2 linked regions of the Caldalkalibacillus thermarum genome follow. The protein of the gene in region 1 interacts with the protein of each later gene in a pairwise test. Links are inferred from orthologs where the notes say so. Each region holds a gene or a part of one and is shown in the gene's direction. Other genes may lie near its edges. The genes, in order: IEW48_RS03305 and IEW48_RS03035.

Evidence for each region.
Region 2: the proteins of IEW48_RS03305 (region 1) and IEW48_RS03035 interact in binary tests that used the Bacillus subtilis proteins (3 or more experiments, as listed by UniProt). The link is inferred for Caldalkalibacillus thermarum from one-to-one orthologs.

What each region holds. Positions count from the first base shown.
Region 1 is NZ_BMKZ01000005.1:46,096-54,434, forward strand. Bases 2,577-5,420 are described here. They hold IEW48_RS03305 (post-transcriptional regulator), read left to right. Parts: upstream 2,577-3,790; coding sequence 3,791-4,051; downstream 4,052-5,420. Other genes in these bases: spoVB (stage V sporulation protein B), read right to left, coding at 2,577-3,154; IEW48_RS03300 (COG2426 family protein), read left to right, coding at 3,258-3,761; secD (protein translocase subunit SecD), read left to right, coding at 4,087-5,367; secF (protein translocase subunit SecF), read left to right, coding at 5,357-5,420. In the rest of the region: preprotein translocase subunit YajC, read left to right, coding at 1-240; IEW48_RS03285 (TIGR04086 family membrane protein), read right to left, coding at 324-701; IEW48_RS03290 (DUF421 domain-containing protein), read left to right, coding at 865-1,557; more of spoVB, read right to left, coding at 1,565-2,576; more of secF, read left to right, coding at 5,421-6,283; IEW48_RS03320 (cation diffusion facilitator family transporter), read left to right, coding at 6,377-7,306; single-stranded-DNA-specific exonuclease RecJ, read left to right, coding at 7,367-8,339. UniProt on the Bacillus subtilis protein: Required for post-transcription initiation control of the comE operon. Promotes the accumulation of its target comE mRNA to septal and polar sites.
Region 2 is NZ_BMKZ01000004.1:103,906-110,991, forward strand. What follows is about bases 2,338-5,067. They hold IEW48_RS03035 (DivIVA domain-containing protein), read left to right. Parts: upstream 2,338-3,317; coding sequence 3,318-3,818; downstream 3,819-5,067. Other genes in these bases: IEW48_RS03025 (YggT family protein), read left to right, coding at 2,338-2,444; IEW48_RS03030 (YlmH family RNA-binding protein), read left to right, coding at 2,457-3,230; ileS (isoleucine--tRNA ligase), read left to right, coding at 4,314-5,067. Also shown: IEW48_RS03010 (YlmC/YmxH family sporulation protein), read left to right, coding at 124-441; peptidoglycan editing factor PgeF, read left to right, coding at 548-1,372; IEW48_RS03020 (YggS family pyridoxal phosphate-dependent enzyme), read left to right, coding at 1,410-2,090; more of IEW48_RS03025, read left to right, coding at 2,178-2,337; more of ileS, read left to right, coding at 5,068-7,086. UniProt on the Bacillus subtilis protein: May act as a pilot protein, directing MinCD to the polar septation sites or by inhibiting MinCD at the midcell site of division. Required for polar localization of the chromosome during sporulation.

The sequences.
Region 1 (8,339 bases):
CTGGCCTTAATGTTTGCGATTTTTTATTTTCTCTTGATCCGGCCGCAGCAAAAGCGCCAGCGGGAGCGTAATCAGATGCTGGCCAATTTGCAACGGGGAGACAAGGTGATCACCATCGGTGGCTTGCACGGTACCATTGTGGATTTGACTGAAGAAAAAGTGATCCTCAAAGTGGCCGACAATGTGCGTTTGACATTTGAGCGCAGCGCTGTCAATGCGGTGGTCAATGATGACAAGTAAACAGCATACATAAGTAAGTACAAATCCCTCACCTGGGAAGGATCCATAGCAGGTGAGGGTTTTTTGCTGTACGGCCTTTTGGCTTATTTCCTTTGGGGGCTTAAATTCACCCCAATGATGCCTCCCAGCATGGCAATCAACAGAAAGCTGGAATACTGAAGCAAAGTATACACGCTTATTGGGGTCTCGTAGCCTAAATAAGACAGCAGCCAGGACAAGAGAATGAAACCCAGTCCAGTCAGTCCGCCGAAGTACCAGCCTTTCTGCCCGGATTGATAGCCTGCGATCAGGCCGCCGATCAACACGGTCACAAGTGTGGTTGGCATCAAAAACCATTGCAGTGTGGTTTCCGGAAGAGAGGTAAAGTGGAGCACAAGGGAAAAAATCAGGCTGAGGCTCAGCAGGATCACGATAATGGTTAACAAACCTGTCAACACGGGGCGCAGCGAAATATTTTCCATACAGAAAACTCCTTTCTGCAAGTCAGACTTCAGAACACAGGTTTTGGTACAAGATATTCACCTGTCCCACAATTTAGCACGGAAAAATTGAATTCAGAGTGAAAAACTAACGGGTAGAACAGGACGGACGCGAAGTCACGAGGTGTTGGTGGGAGGACTTCTTATGGATTTGGTGGCACTGGTGCTGCGCACCCTTTTTGTCTATTTCTTTATTCTGTTGGTCATGCGTATGATGGGCAAAAGAGAAATCGGCAAATTGTCGATCTTTGACCTGGTGGTATCGATTATGATCGCTGATCTGGCTGTGCTGGCGGTGGAACATTTTGATGTTCCCCTTTTTTTCAGTTTAGTTCCTATCGTGGTTCTGTTTCTGACCCAAATTGGCTTATCTTACATTTCATTGAAATCCAAAACAATCCGTGAAATTGTGGACGGTAAACCTTCCGTGCTGATAGAAAATGGGCAAATCCGGGAGGAAGAGATGAAAAAACAGCGGTATAACCTGAATGACTTGCTCATGCAACTGCGTGAAAAAAATATTTATTCCTTAAGCCAGGTGGAGTTTGCCATCCTTGAGCCTACAGGCAAACTCACGGTCATTCCGCGGGAAGAGGAAAAACAAGTGACAAAAAAGGATCTGAATTTGCCTGTGCGCAAAGTGGAGCGGCCTGTCATTTTAATTGAAGACGGGGAAGTCAATGAAGACAACCTGAACAAAATTGGACGCAATGTGCTGTGGTTAAAACAACAAGTTAAAAAGCGAACCGGTATCTCCCGCCTTAAAGATGTTTCCTTCTGCAGCCTGGATACGGATGGTGTCTTGTATATCGACTTGAAAGATCAACGCAGAAAGTAAGCCTTGTTCAACGTCTGGGAAAAATAGGCGCAATATGTTTGCCAATGATGGGTATGCGCTCCATATCTTGCCGGCCCACCATTTTTAAAGCGATCAGGGAAAGAAAATAAAGCCAGCCAGCGAATAATAAGGTAAGCACTAACGCCCACAGCAAGGACAGGCCCAGCTCCCTTTGCAGCCAGTCAAAACCGTACACGCCTCCCGCAGCCATCATCGCCATGGCCAGGCCTGTTTTAACGATATCTTGCACATGAATGGAAAAACCCTTCATCACTTTCACAATGGAGAAGAAATGAAGCAAGGTGACCAGACACACGTTGATATTAATGGCCAGAGCTGCTCCGTAAATCCCCAGGCTGGGACGGGAGGCCAGAAAGACAATGGCGATCATTTTAATCATAGCGCCATATAAGGTATTCATCATGGCTGTTTTAGCCAAATCCAATCCTTGCAAGGCAGCTTGCAGAGGACCTTGAAAATACAACAGCAGAAAGAAGGGGGCCAACAGCTGCAAAAATTTTGCTGCCTCCGGGGTGTCATAGATCACGGTCGTTAACGGTCCGGCAAAAAAGAACATGATCACCGTGCTGGGGGCCCCGCAAATCAAGGCAATGCGCAGGGCTTGGTACAGACGGCGGTGAATCAGGGCGTAATTATGCCTTGCCCGGGCCTCGCTGATGGCAGGAACCAGCGAAACAGACAGCGAATATGTGATAAACATGGGTAACATGACTAATGGAATGGCATAGCCGGACAGCAATCCATACTGTGCTGTGGCGACGGAAGTGGCCACTCCCGCTATTGCCAGGCTTTGGGCCACAAGGATTGGCTCAAATGTCCAGGACAAGGAACCAATCAATCCGCTGCCTGTAGCCGGTAAGCCGATGCGCAACAAATCTTGCAAAGTTTCTTTCCCTTTTTGCAATTGGGCAAAAAATCCGGTGCGGATTCTGAATTCTTTTTTTCTTTTACTATATTTAAAAGTGGTTAACAGGTAGATGAGGGCAGCAGCTTCGCCGATGACCACACTTATCATGGCTCCTGCTGCCGCAAATTCAAGCCCGTAAGGCAAAAGCATCGTGGACAGCAAGACAACCAGACTGATGCGCACCACCTGTTCAATCACCTGGGCGTAGGCCGAAGGGCGCATGTTTTGTCTGCCTTGAAAATACCCTTTTATCACAGAGGAGATGGCCACAATGGGGATGATGGGTGTAATCGCAATCAGTGGCCAGTACGCCCGTTCGTCTGTCAAAAACCAGGATGAGATCATTTTGGCCCCCAGAATGGTGAGCACCGTAAAGATGACGCTTAAGATGGCGGTGATGGCCAGAGAAACAACGAGAATGCGTTTGATGCGGAGGCGATCCCCTTGTGCTTCCGCTTCAGCCACCAGTTTAGAGATGGCTACGGGCAGCCCCAACCTGGTCAGTGTAATGACCAAAATTAAAATGGGAACGGCCATCATATATAAGCCGACACCTTCAGGCCCTAATATACGGGCCATCACAATTCTGTTGACAAACCCTAATAGTTTAGTAACAAAACCTGCCAGGATGAGAATGATTGCACCTTGAATAAAACTTTGTTTGCCCATTCCTCTGGTCCCTTCTTTCAAAAAAACTCTTGTCCTTTTTTAAAACTATCTATATGCTAGAAGGGACTGAGAGCATGACCAAAAGTAAGAAAAGGGGTTTAGCATGAGCGAACTGAAGGACCAACTCATCTCTTTTATCACCAATGCACTTGATGCCTTGCCAGCGGAAATCATTGTGATTGTGATCAGCAGCTTTCCCATTTTGGAATTAAGAGCCGGGCTGCCCGTTGCCTTGGCCAACGGGATGTCTTTTTGGAAGGGATACTGGCTCAGTGTGGTGGGCAATATGCTGCCGGTGATTCCGCTCTTGCTTTTATTTCGCCCCTTAAGCGAGATCCTGATGCGGTTTCGCTGGTATGCCCGCTTTTATCACTGGCTGTACAGGCGCACCATGCACAAAAGTGAAAAGGTAGAGCGTTACGGGGCGTTGGGATTAATCTTGTTTACCGCTGTTCCCTTGCCCACAACCGGAGCATGGACCGCCTGTGTGGCTGCCAGTTTGTTTAATATCCGGTTCAGTTACGCTTTCAGTGCCATTTTGGCCGGTGTCTTGATGGCCGGCCTCTTAGTCGGTGCAGCCTACGGAATTGTGACGTTTCCCTTTTAAATCATTTTTATCTATGGGAGGGATGGCGGATGGACAAGGCTTCCTTGCTGAAAGAAAAGCTGGAGGAGGTTCTGCAAAGCAAAGTGGATGAGTTCCATCTGTTGGGGTATGCCGGGGTGACCAAGGATGAGATTTGGGATTGTGTCACTTCCCATTACAAAGGGGAGTGGCCCCCTCTCTACCGTTTGGTGAATGACATCTATACTCTCAAAGCGACCGACTTGATGAACTGGCTGACAATGGGTGCCTATCGCGGAAGCATTGACTTTGGAAAAAATAGTCTTTTATAATGAAACTATTGGACAAGAAGGAGGCACTCAGATTAATGAGATGGAGCATGATCGTCATCTTCCTGGCCATCATTATCGGCGGCTTCACGTTTATGGCCTTCAGCGTGGACAGTGTCATCAGCAACATCACCCTTGGCCTTGATTTACAAGGTGGATTTGAAATTTTGTACAAGGTTGTACCCGTAAACGAAGAACAGCAGGTCACCCAGTCCCTGTTACATGATACATATACCGCCTTATACCGCCGGGTTGATGCCATGGGTGTCAGCGAGCCCGACCTGCGGGTGGAAGGGGAAGACCGCATCCGCGTCCGCCTGGCGGGAGTGCATGATCCAGAGGAGGCCCGGCGCTTTTTGTCCACAGAGGCACGTCTTTCCTTTCGCAACACGGAGGATGAGTTTCTGTTCGGGGGAGAACACTTGAAGGAAGGGTCTGCCCGGGCGGTGTTTGACGAGTATAACCGGCCTATCGTCATGTTGGAATTTAAGGACCCAGACCTCATCCGCCAGATTACGTCTGAATATCTGCATGATATTATTGTGATTTGGCTCGACTTTGATGAAGAAACCGATTCCTTTCGGGAAGAAATGTTAAAAGAGGACCCTAAATTTTTGTCAGCACCTGAAGTGAAGAGTGTGTTAAGCACTGAAGCAAGCATCACAGGATTCCAAAGTTATGAAGAAGCAGAAGAGCTGGCCAGCCTACTGAATGCTGGCGCTTTGCCTGTTCAGCTGGAGGAGCTGACGGCGCGCAGCGTCAGTCCCACCCTTGGGGAGCGGGCCCTGGACTTGACGGTAAGGGCGGGGATGATTGGCGGGGCCCTGATCGCCCTGTACATGCTCCTTTACTACCGTTTGCCCGGTCTGGTGGCTGCATTGGCCCTGTTCTTTTATGTGTATTTCATCCTGGTTGTCTTCAACTGGATGAATGCGGTGCTAACCTTGCCTGGCATTGCGGCTCTTGTACTCGGGATCGGCATGGCGGTAGACGCCAATATTATTACCAATGAACGGATTAAGGAAGAGATCCGCTCCGGCAAAACGATGATGTCCTCCTTCCGGGCGGGTTCCAAACGGTCGCTCCGCACCATTATGGACGCCAATATTACCACCATCATTGCTGCAGGGGTTCTATTTTACTTCGGGGACTTTGCCATTCAGGGCTTTGCCCTGATGCTTATTGTCAGTATTGTGCTCAGCCTGGTGACCGCTGTTTTGGGGTCGCGCCTGTTGCTTGGCCTCTTGGTGGCCAGCCGGGCCTTTGACAACAAGCCCCGCTGGTTCGGTGTGAAGGAGAGTGAGATCAGTGAACTTTAATTTTGATCCAGAATCCAGCCGGTTTCAATTTGTCAAGCACCGGTATAAATATTTCCTCGTCTCAGCTGTCTTAATCGGTCTGGGGCTTGTCATCATTGCTGTGCTGGGTCTTAATCTGGGCGTGGATTTTGAAAGTGGTTCCACTTTGGAAATATTAATTCAGGGTCAGCCTTTTACCACTGAAGATGTGCAGGCGGTCTTTGCCGAACTTGGGCTGGAGCCTGGTGACATCCGCCTGATCGGCAACAATAATGAGATAGCCGAAGTGCGTTTTATCGGCACCTTGGACCAAGAGGAAATTAATCGGGTGCGCGAAGCCTTTGCCGAGCGGTTTGGTGAGATTGATATCAACGAATCGACCGTTTCGCCCCTGGTCGCCCGGGAACTGGCCAATCAAGCGGTATACGGGATCCTGCTGGCTTCCCTAGCGGTGATCATTTACGTGGCCATCCGCTTTGAATACCGCTTTGGGATCGCGGCCATCATCGCCCTGTTTCATGACGCCCTGTTCATTGTGGCTGTGTTTGCCCTGTTGCGTCTGGAAGTGGATCTGACGTTTATTGCTGCAGTGTTAACCATTGTGGGTTATTCGATCAACGATACCATCGTTATCTTTGACCGTTTGCGGGAAAACATGAAGTTTGCCAAGCTGAAAAGGGTAGAAGACTTGGAACAACTGGTCAACCGCAGCATCGTGGAAAATCTGCCCCGCACCTTAAACACATCGATCACTGTGGTTTTTGCAGCCTTGGCCCTGTATCTGTTGGGGGGAGAGGGGATTCGTAACTTTTCCTTTGCCCTGTTGATTGGCTTATTAGCCGGAACGTATTCTTCCATCTTTATTGCCGCCCAATTGTGGTTTGAATGGAAAAAACGGGAGCTTAAAAAAAAGATGTTCCAACCCCAGAATGCCTGAACCAGCCGTGGAGTTCTTCCACGGTTTTTGTTTGTTAAGGGCTAAAATGTTGGCAACGGGCAAAAAATAGAGAGAGAAAGAAGGGAGATTCACATGACAACCAAGCAACGTTTTCAGCAAGCGGAGTTTGCTGCCTGGGTGGGCATTGTCGGCAACCTGTTTTTGGCTGTGCTTAAAGCCATAGTGGGAACGGTCGGCAACAGCCGGGCGCTGGTGGCAGATGCCGTCCATTCCGCTTCTGATGTGATCGGCTCTGTGGCGGTGTTAATCGGGTTGAAGGCGGCCAAACTGCCGCCTGATTCGGACCATCCGTATGGGCATGGCAAGGCAGAGTCCATTGCGGCTATTATTGTGGCGGTTATCTTGTTCCTGGCCGGGTTGCAAATCGGTTACAGTTCGTTTCAGGCCTTGTTTGCACCGGCTGTCACACCCAGTGTGCTCGCTGTGTTTGTCGCCCTGTTTTCGATTGTGATGAAGGAGCTCATGTTTCAGTATAAATTCAGGCTGGGAAAAAAATTGAACAGCGATGCCCTGATTACCAATGCTTGGGAGCACCGTTCAGACGTGTTATCTTCCGTGGCTGCTTTAATCGGCATCGGCGGGGCTGTGCTAGGTGGCTATCTTGGCCTACCGTGGCTGGTCTACCTTGATCCGCTGGCTGGCATTCTGGTCTCCTTGCTGGTTATGAGAGTCGCCTGGAAGCTGGGCAGAGAGTCCATTCACAATACGCTGGACCATGTCCTGCATGAGGAAGATGCCCTAAAGTTGCGTAAAACCGTGGAATCGGTAAACGGTGTGATACGGGTCGATGAGTTATATGCCCGGGAGCATGGCCATTATGTGATTGTTGACGTAAAGATTGCAGTAGACCCGGACCTTACAGTGGAAGAGGGGCATCAGATCGGCAAGCAGGTCAAAGACAAACTGATGAAAGATCATGAGCATGTGCAGGACGTGCTCGTGCATGTCAATCCCTACCGGGAAAAACCGGCTTTCTCATCCTCTTTCCCAAAAAAGCCGTAAGCACATTGCCACTCCTGTTCCCTTCCATTATAATGAATGGGGATTAAAAGGAGTGAGAATATGCTGGCTTCGCAAACGAGATGGGAGGTTGCCTCTTGCCCTCTGGAGCAGGCCAGGCAACTTCAAAGGGAATTGGGACTCACCTCCCTAGTGGCTAAAGTGTTGACCGCCAGAGGATGGGACGCGGAACAGGCACGTCAGTTATTGGATATTGACAAGCAAACCTTTTATGACCCCTACCGGATGGACGGCATGGCGGAGGCGGTGGAACGCATTAAGGACGCTGTGCGAAACAATGATAAAATCCGTGTCTATGGGGACTATGACTGCGACGGCATCACCAGCACGGTGATCATGTATAAGACTTTGTCCCAGCTCGGGGCTACAGTGGATTATTATGTTCCCAACCGGTTCAGTGAAGGCTACGGTCTTAACAAAGCTGCAATTGACAAAGCTAAAGCGGAGGGTGTCCGGCTCCTGATCACAGTGGATACCGGCATCACCGGCCGGGAGGAAGTGGCATATGCAATGGCACAGGGCATCGACGTGATCGTCACGGATCACCATCAGCCTCCTCCTGAACTCCCCCAAAGTTTGGCTGTCATCAATCCTAAAAAAGCAGGTTGCCCTTATCCGTTCAAAGACTTGTCCGGAGCCGGCATTGCCCTTAAAGTGGCTCAAGCTTTGCTGGATGATACCCCCCAGGCCTTCCTGGATATTGCGGCCCTTGGCACCATTGCCGATCTGGTCCCCTTAAGGGATGAAAACCGCCTGATTGCCTATCACGGGCTAAATGTGCTCAACCGCACCCGGCACGTTGGGCTGCAAGTGCTAATCGAAAAGGCAGGGTTGGGTGAAGTGTCCATCAATGAACAGCATGTGGGCTTTGTGCTTGGTCCCAGGCTTAATTCGTGCGGCCGGCTCGCCTCAGCTGAGACGGCCGTTCAACTTTTTCTAACGGACGACCGCGCTCAAGCGTCAGCCCTCGTGCAGAACATTGAGGCGTTGAATGCCGAACGCCAGCGTTTGGTTG
Region 2 (7,086 bases), on another replicon or contig:
GCTTCGGCCAGTCAATCAATGGTTGGCGGCCGTTATTTTTTAGTGGACTTTTTTCTTTTAGCCTCATATACATAAAACATAAAAGTGTGCTTCAAGTAAAACCTCGTGTGGGTGGGGACGCCAATGATTAAGATATCTGAACTGCAAACCAAGGATGTGGTGAATATTGCAGATGGAAAAAATTTAGGAGCTGTGTATGATTTGGAGATCAATTTGCAACATGGGCGAATCGATGCCATTATTTGTCCTGGCCCCGGAAAGTTTTTCGGGTTGTTTTCCAATGGGAAAGACATTGTCATCCCCTGGCGTAACATTATAAAGATAGGCAGTGATGTGATCCTGGTGAAGCTGGATTCCTCCCAATATGACTTAGAGGAAGAAAAGGAAGGCCAAGCCTCTAACCCTGAACCCCCAGTTTACCGCCCGTATTCCCAGCCATAAGTCACCTTTTGCTGCGGGACAAGCGCTGGTGAAGACTTTTTACTCTGTATCTATTGAGCATTTGACTATATTTTTATAAGATAAGGTTAAAAGGAGCGTCGCTGAAATGACCACTCAGGAGGTTTTCGCTTTTTACACTGACCATTTCTTGATACCAACAGGCTGGACCACAGACTATCCCTGGCTGGTGGCTGGCTTTACCACCCGGAAAGGTGGGGTCAGCCAGTTTCCTTTTTCTTCGTTCAATTGCGCCCTTCATGTGGGAGATTCTGTACAAGCAGTGCTTGCCAACCGCCAGCGTCTGGTTGAACAGCTGGGGTTAACCCTAGACGACATGGTGTGTGGTGAACAAGTGCACGGTGTCGAACTATACTATGTGCGCCCTGGTGATAAAGGGAGGGGCAGCCGCACGCGTGAAAGCGCCATTCCAGGAGTTGACGGGTTGTATACCGACTATCCTTCAATCCTGTTAACTTCTTTTTATGCTGACTGTGTGCCGTTATATTTTATCGATGTTCGTCTTAGGGTGGTCGGGTTGGCCCATGCCGGCTGGAAGGGAACTGTCGGCCAGATCGGCCCCAAAATGGTCAGGCGCTGGAAGAAACAATTTGGAAGCCGTCCCCAAGACATCAAAGTGTTGATTGGGCCGTCTATCGGCGGCTGCTGTTATGAAGTGGATGACCGGGTCATTAGCGCCCTGGAGCCACTGAAGGGCTGTTTCACAGACGAGGTCATTCTTCCTAAACCCAACGGCAGATATATGTTAGATCTGAAACAGCTTAATCATGATTTGTTAAAGCAGGCAGGGATTCCCCAAGCCAATATTGAGGTGTCGGGCTGGTGCACCAGTTGCCGGACGGATTTGTTTTTCTCTTACCGTAAAGAACAAGGCCGAACAGGCCGCCTGGCTAGTTTTATTATGATCAAGTAAAGCGATGTGGTCAGAGTCACGAGAGGAGGGTTCGCACTTGAGTATTTATGATCGATGGTTAAAAGTGAGGGACAATATTGAGCGAGCCTGTGCCAAGAGCGGCCGCCGCCCGGAAGAGATTACTGTGGTGGCGGTCACTAAATATATGTCCCTCGAACAGATGCAAGAGGTTTTTGACGCTGGCCTCGAACATGTAGGTGAGAATAAAGCACAGGATGCGCTTAAAAAATGGGAACAATTGGGTCACCGGGGGACCTGGCATTTCATTGGCCATTTGCAATCCAATAAGGTGAAATATGTGATTGATAAATTCCGTTACATTCACTCCTTGGACAGGCATTCTTTAGCCAAAGAAATTGAAAAAAGGGCGTCCAGGCACGGACTCTCCATCCCTTGTTTCATTCAAGTTAATGTTTCTGGAGAAGCATCAAAGCACGGGCTTCACCCGGAAGAGGTGGAAAGCTTCATTGAGGATTTGGTTGAGTTTAAGCACATTATCCCCATTGGCTTAATGACCATGGCGCCGCATGTGGAGGACCCTGAACAAACCCGGCCTGTTTTTGCCCGGTTGAAGGAATTGCAACTTCGTTTACAAGGCAAAAAGTATCCCCATGCCCCATTAACCGAATTGTCTATGGGGATGTCCAATGATTACACCATTGCTGTGGAAGAAGGAGCCACTTATCTCCGTTTAGGTTCTTGTTTAATGGGAAGATAATCAGTATCCTATATGAGGGGGTACATACATAGGTGTGGGCATACCAAGATCATTCGTGGCAACAGTATGAGGAAATGAGGTGATGAAATGAAATCCTTTTTGATTGAATTTGTCAACACATTTTTCTTTGTCTATACCCTGATGATGTTTATTTACATTTTGATGTCCTGGATTCCCAATTTACGCCAGTCTGCCTTCGGTGAATTACTAGGCAAGTTTGTGGAGCCCATCCTTGCCCCATTCCGTAAAATTATTCCACCCATCGGTTTTATTGACATTTCTCCTATTGTCGCTTTTATTGCTCTGCGGTTTGCGCATAACGGCGCATTAGCCTTAATTGACATGCTGTTGTAAGGAGCCCTTGCTATGGAGCAGCTGGAACAGCATTTCCGTCCTGAAGAGCGCCCCTTTGTGGAACGGATGGCCGAGTGGGCCGAACTTGTCAGAGAGCGCCATCACCCTCGCTTAACCCCTTTTTTAAATCCCAGGGAGCAGCTGATCATTCGCTCCGTAGTGGGACATGCACCGGATGTGAAGGTCAAATTGTGGGGCGGATTTCAGCAGGCAGAGCGTAAAAGGGCATGGATTATTCCCGACTATTTGGATGTCACCTGGGATGAATTTCAGCTGGCATTGCTTAACATTAAAGCCAGTCAGTGGGTAAACGTCACCCATCGGGATGTCCTCGGCTCGCTGTTAGGATTGGGGCTGAAACGGGAGGTTGTGGGTGATATTTTGATCACACCTGAGACCATACAGGTGATTGTAGTCCAGGAAATGGAGGAGTATATCCGGTTGCACCTCACCCGCATCGGACGCCACCAAGTCCAGGCTGAAAAGGCAGATTGGTCGGCTTTAACTGTCCCAGAAGAAGAGTGGCAAGCGGTCACTGCTATTGTCAGTTCCCTGCGTTTGGATGTGATTGTCGCTGAATGCACCCGGCAATCACGGACCAAAGCCGTTCAACTGATCGAATCAGGCAGAGTGAAGGTCAATTGGAAAGTGGAGGACCGTCCCGCAGAAGTGCTTAAAGAGGGTGACACCATTTCCATCAAGGGCTATGGACGCTTTTTATTTCAAGAGATTGACAGAAAAACACGAAAAGATAAATTTCGCATTCACCTCGGCTTTAAAAAATGACAGGTGAGCAGGATTTTTGCTCAATCTGTCGAATAAAGTAAGCAAAACAGCAACACCTAAATAAAGATGTGGAGAAGGAGGGGGCACATGGGCTTAACGCCGTTGGACATTCATAATAAAGAATTTAAACGGGTTTTCCGAGGTTATGATGAAGATGAAGTGAATGAGTTTTTGGATTTGGTGATCAAGGAATTTGAGATTTTAATCCGGGAGAAAAAAGAACTAGAAGAAAAAGTGGCTGAAGCGAACGAAAAACTGAGTCACTTCAACAACATTGAAGAAAGCTTGAGCAAAACGATCATCGTTGCTCAGGAAACGGCAGATGAAGTGAAAGCAAATGCCAAAAAAGAGGCTGAATTAATCATTAAAGAAGCAGAGAAAAATGCTGACCGGATTATTAACGAAGCTTTGGCCAAATCCCGTAAAATCGCCATGGAAGTAGAAGAATTAAAAAAACAGGCTTCTATTTTCCGAACCCGTTTCCGCACTTTGTTGGAAGCCCAGCTGGAGATGCTGGAAAATGATGATTGGGACAAGCTGGCCAAAAGCGAGTATAACGAATTGGAAGAGCGGAGGGTATCCCCTTAAATCTTTACATCTTCATGTTCAGACCTATAAATGGCAGGTTGTTTGCTTCTGAAAACGGGCTTGATTCGGGGTTTACTTATGTTTAATATTGACTATAATAAAGTATAAAAAACATGATAGACATGAAAAACGATGAACAGGAGAGTAAATAACCAACGTTTTCTCTAGCGAGCCGGGGATGGTGGAAGCCTGGCGAAAACGGGTTATTGAAGATCACCTGGGAGTTGGCCCACTGAACGTGGAGTAGGTGTGGCCGGAGTGATTCACCTTACGAATCCAGAGTGAACGCAATGCTTTAGAGGTCTTATTTGTTTTTTTCTTGTGTGATGTGATGGGGAGGATTGCGTTTACTAGGGTGGTACCGCGAGAAGCCTCTCGTCCCTAGACGGATGGGAGGTTTTTGTTATTCTGCTGCTCATCCCGTGCTTGTGTCGTGCCAATTAACTGCTCTGTCCCTTACATTTAAATAAGGAAAAACAGGAGGGATTAAAACCAATGGATTACCGTGAGACCCTGCAAGTCATGAAAACAGACTTTCCCATGCGGGCCAATTTGCCCAAACGGGAACCGGAGATTCAAAAGTGGTGGGATGAGATTGATATTTACCGCAAAGTACAGGAACGCACCAAAGGGCGTCCCACTTATATTCTTCACGATGGTCCGCCCTATGCCAACGGGGATATCCATGTGGGCCATGCTCTGAACAAAGTGCTGAAAGATATTGTGGTCCGCTATAAATCGATGACAGGTTATCATGCCCCGTATGTACCTGGCTGGGATACCCATGGTTTACCCATTGAACATGCCGTCATTAAAAACGAAAAAGTGGACCGTAAAAAAGTGGGTATCATTAAGTTCAGACAGCTTTGCAAACAGTATGCGGAAAAATATATCAACCGGCAGCGGGAACAATTTAAACGACTTGGCGTGCGTGGGGATTGGGATAATCCATACATTACTTTCCAGCCCGAATACGAGGCCCGGCAAATCAAAGTATTTGGGGAAATGGCCAAGAAAGGATACATCTATAAAGGACTAAAACCGGTCTACTGGTCACCGTCATCCGAATCTGCCCTGGCCGAAGCTGAAATCGAGTATAAAGACAAACGCTCTCCCTCCATCTATGTGGCCTTTAAAGTGAAAGATGGCAAAGGTAAGCTGGATGAGGATACGGAAGTTGTGATCTGGACGACCACGCCGTGGACCATCCCAGCTAACCTGGCTATTGCTGTGCATCCCGAGTTTGAATATGCCCAGATTCGCGTGAAAGGTCAAAAATATCTGGTGGCCAAGGGATTGTTGGAGCAACTGGAAAAAGAACTGGAATGGGAAGGTTATGAGCTGCTCAAGACTTTTAAAGGGGAAGAATTAGAATATGTGATCACCCGTCATCCGTTGTATGACCGTGAATCCCCTGTCATTTTGGGCGAGCATGTGACACTTGAATCTGGTACAGGCTGTGTCCATACAGCTCCAGGCCATGGGGAAGAAGACTTTTATGTGGGGCAGAAATACAAATTGGGTGTTTTAAGCCCCATTGATGACCGCGGTTACTTTACTGAAGAAGCCCCAGGGTTTGAAGGACTGTTCTACGATGAGGCCAACAAAGTGATTACCCAGAAGCTGGATGAAGCAGGGGCTTTATTGAAGCTCTCCTTTATTACCCACTCTTATCCCCATGACTGGCGGAGCAAAAAGCCCGTTATTTTCCGGGCTACTGAACAATGGTTTGCCTCCATTGACGGGTTCCGTGAACAAATGCTGGAGGAAATCAAGAAAGTCAAATGGGTGCCAGCCTGGGGAGAAACCCGTATTTACAATATGGTCCGGGACCGGGGAGACTGGTGTATCTCCCGCCAGCGGGTTTGGGGTGTGCCCATTCCCATTTTCTACTGTCAAGAGTGCCATAAAGAAATTATTACTGATGAAACGATTGAGCATGTTTCCAATATCTTTCTTAAAGAAGGTTCTGATGCGTGGTATGAGAAAGAAGAGCAGGAGCTCTTGCCGGAAGGGTTTAAATGTCCCCATTGCGGTTCAACCTCATTTAAAAAAGAAATGGATACCATGGATGTCTGGTTTGACTCTGGCTCTTCCCATGAGGCGGTGTTGAAACAAAGGGAAGATCTCACTTGGCCGGCTGACCTCTATCTGGAAGGCACTGACCAATCCCGGGGGTGGTTCAACTCCTCTCTGTCTACGTCTGTGGCGGTAAATGGCCAGGCACCCTATAAAACCGTGCTGGGCCATGGTTTTACCTTAGACGGGGAAGGGCGTAAAATGTCCAAATCCCTAGGGAATGTGATTGTTCCCCAAAAGGTCATGGATCAGCTGGGTGCAGACATCTTGCGTTTGTGGGTCTCTTCCGTTGAATATACACAGGATGTGCGTATCTCCGATGAGATCTTGAAACAAATTGCCGAAGTGTATCGCAAAATCCGCAACACCTTGCGCTTTATGCTGGGTAACTTGGCCGACTTTGACCCTGAGAAGGACCGGGTTGCGCGGGAAGATTGGTCGGAGCTGGACCGCTTTATCATGTTGAAAGCCCAGCAGGTGTTAAAAAGAGTGCACCAGGCTTATGAGGATTTCCAATTCCACAATGTGTACACTACGATCCATAATTTTTGCACGATTGAATTGAGCGCTTTTTACCTGGATGTGTCCAAAGACTTATTGTATACAGAGGCACCCCCATCCACAGCACGCCGGGCAACGCAAACGGTGATCTATGACATTTTAACCATGTTGGTTAAATTGCTCACGCCGATCATACCCCACACAACCGAGGAAGTGTGGAAGTTTATTCCCGGCGTTCAGGAAGAAAGCGTGCAGTTGACAGACTTCCCGGAAGTGGATGAGTCTTACTTTGATGAGGGGTTGGAACAAAAGTGGAATGCGTTTATGAAGGCCAGGGACGAAGTGCTTAAGGCGCTTGAAGTGGCCCGTAAAGAAAAAGTGATTGGCTCATCACTCGGCGCTAAAGTGCATATTTATCCGGATCAAGCCAACTACGAATTATTAAAACAGTTTACGAACCTGGACAAGTTGTTTATCGTTTCTCAGGTCAACCTGCATGGGCACGAAGACAAAGCGCCTGACAATGCCCTTAGCCTGGAAGGCATGAAGGTGCATGTGCAACCAGCAGAAGGTGAAAAATGTGAACGCTGTTGGGTGGTGACCCCTGATCGGGGACAGGATGAGCAACACCCCACCCTTTGCCCGCGCTGTGCCAGCATCGTGAACGAACACTACCAACATCTCATTC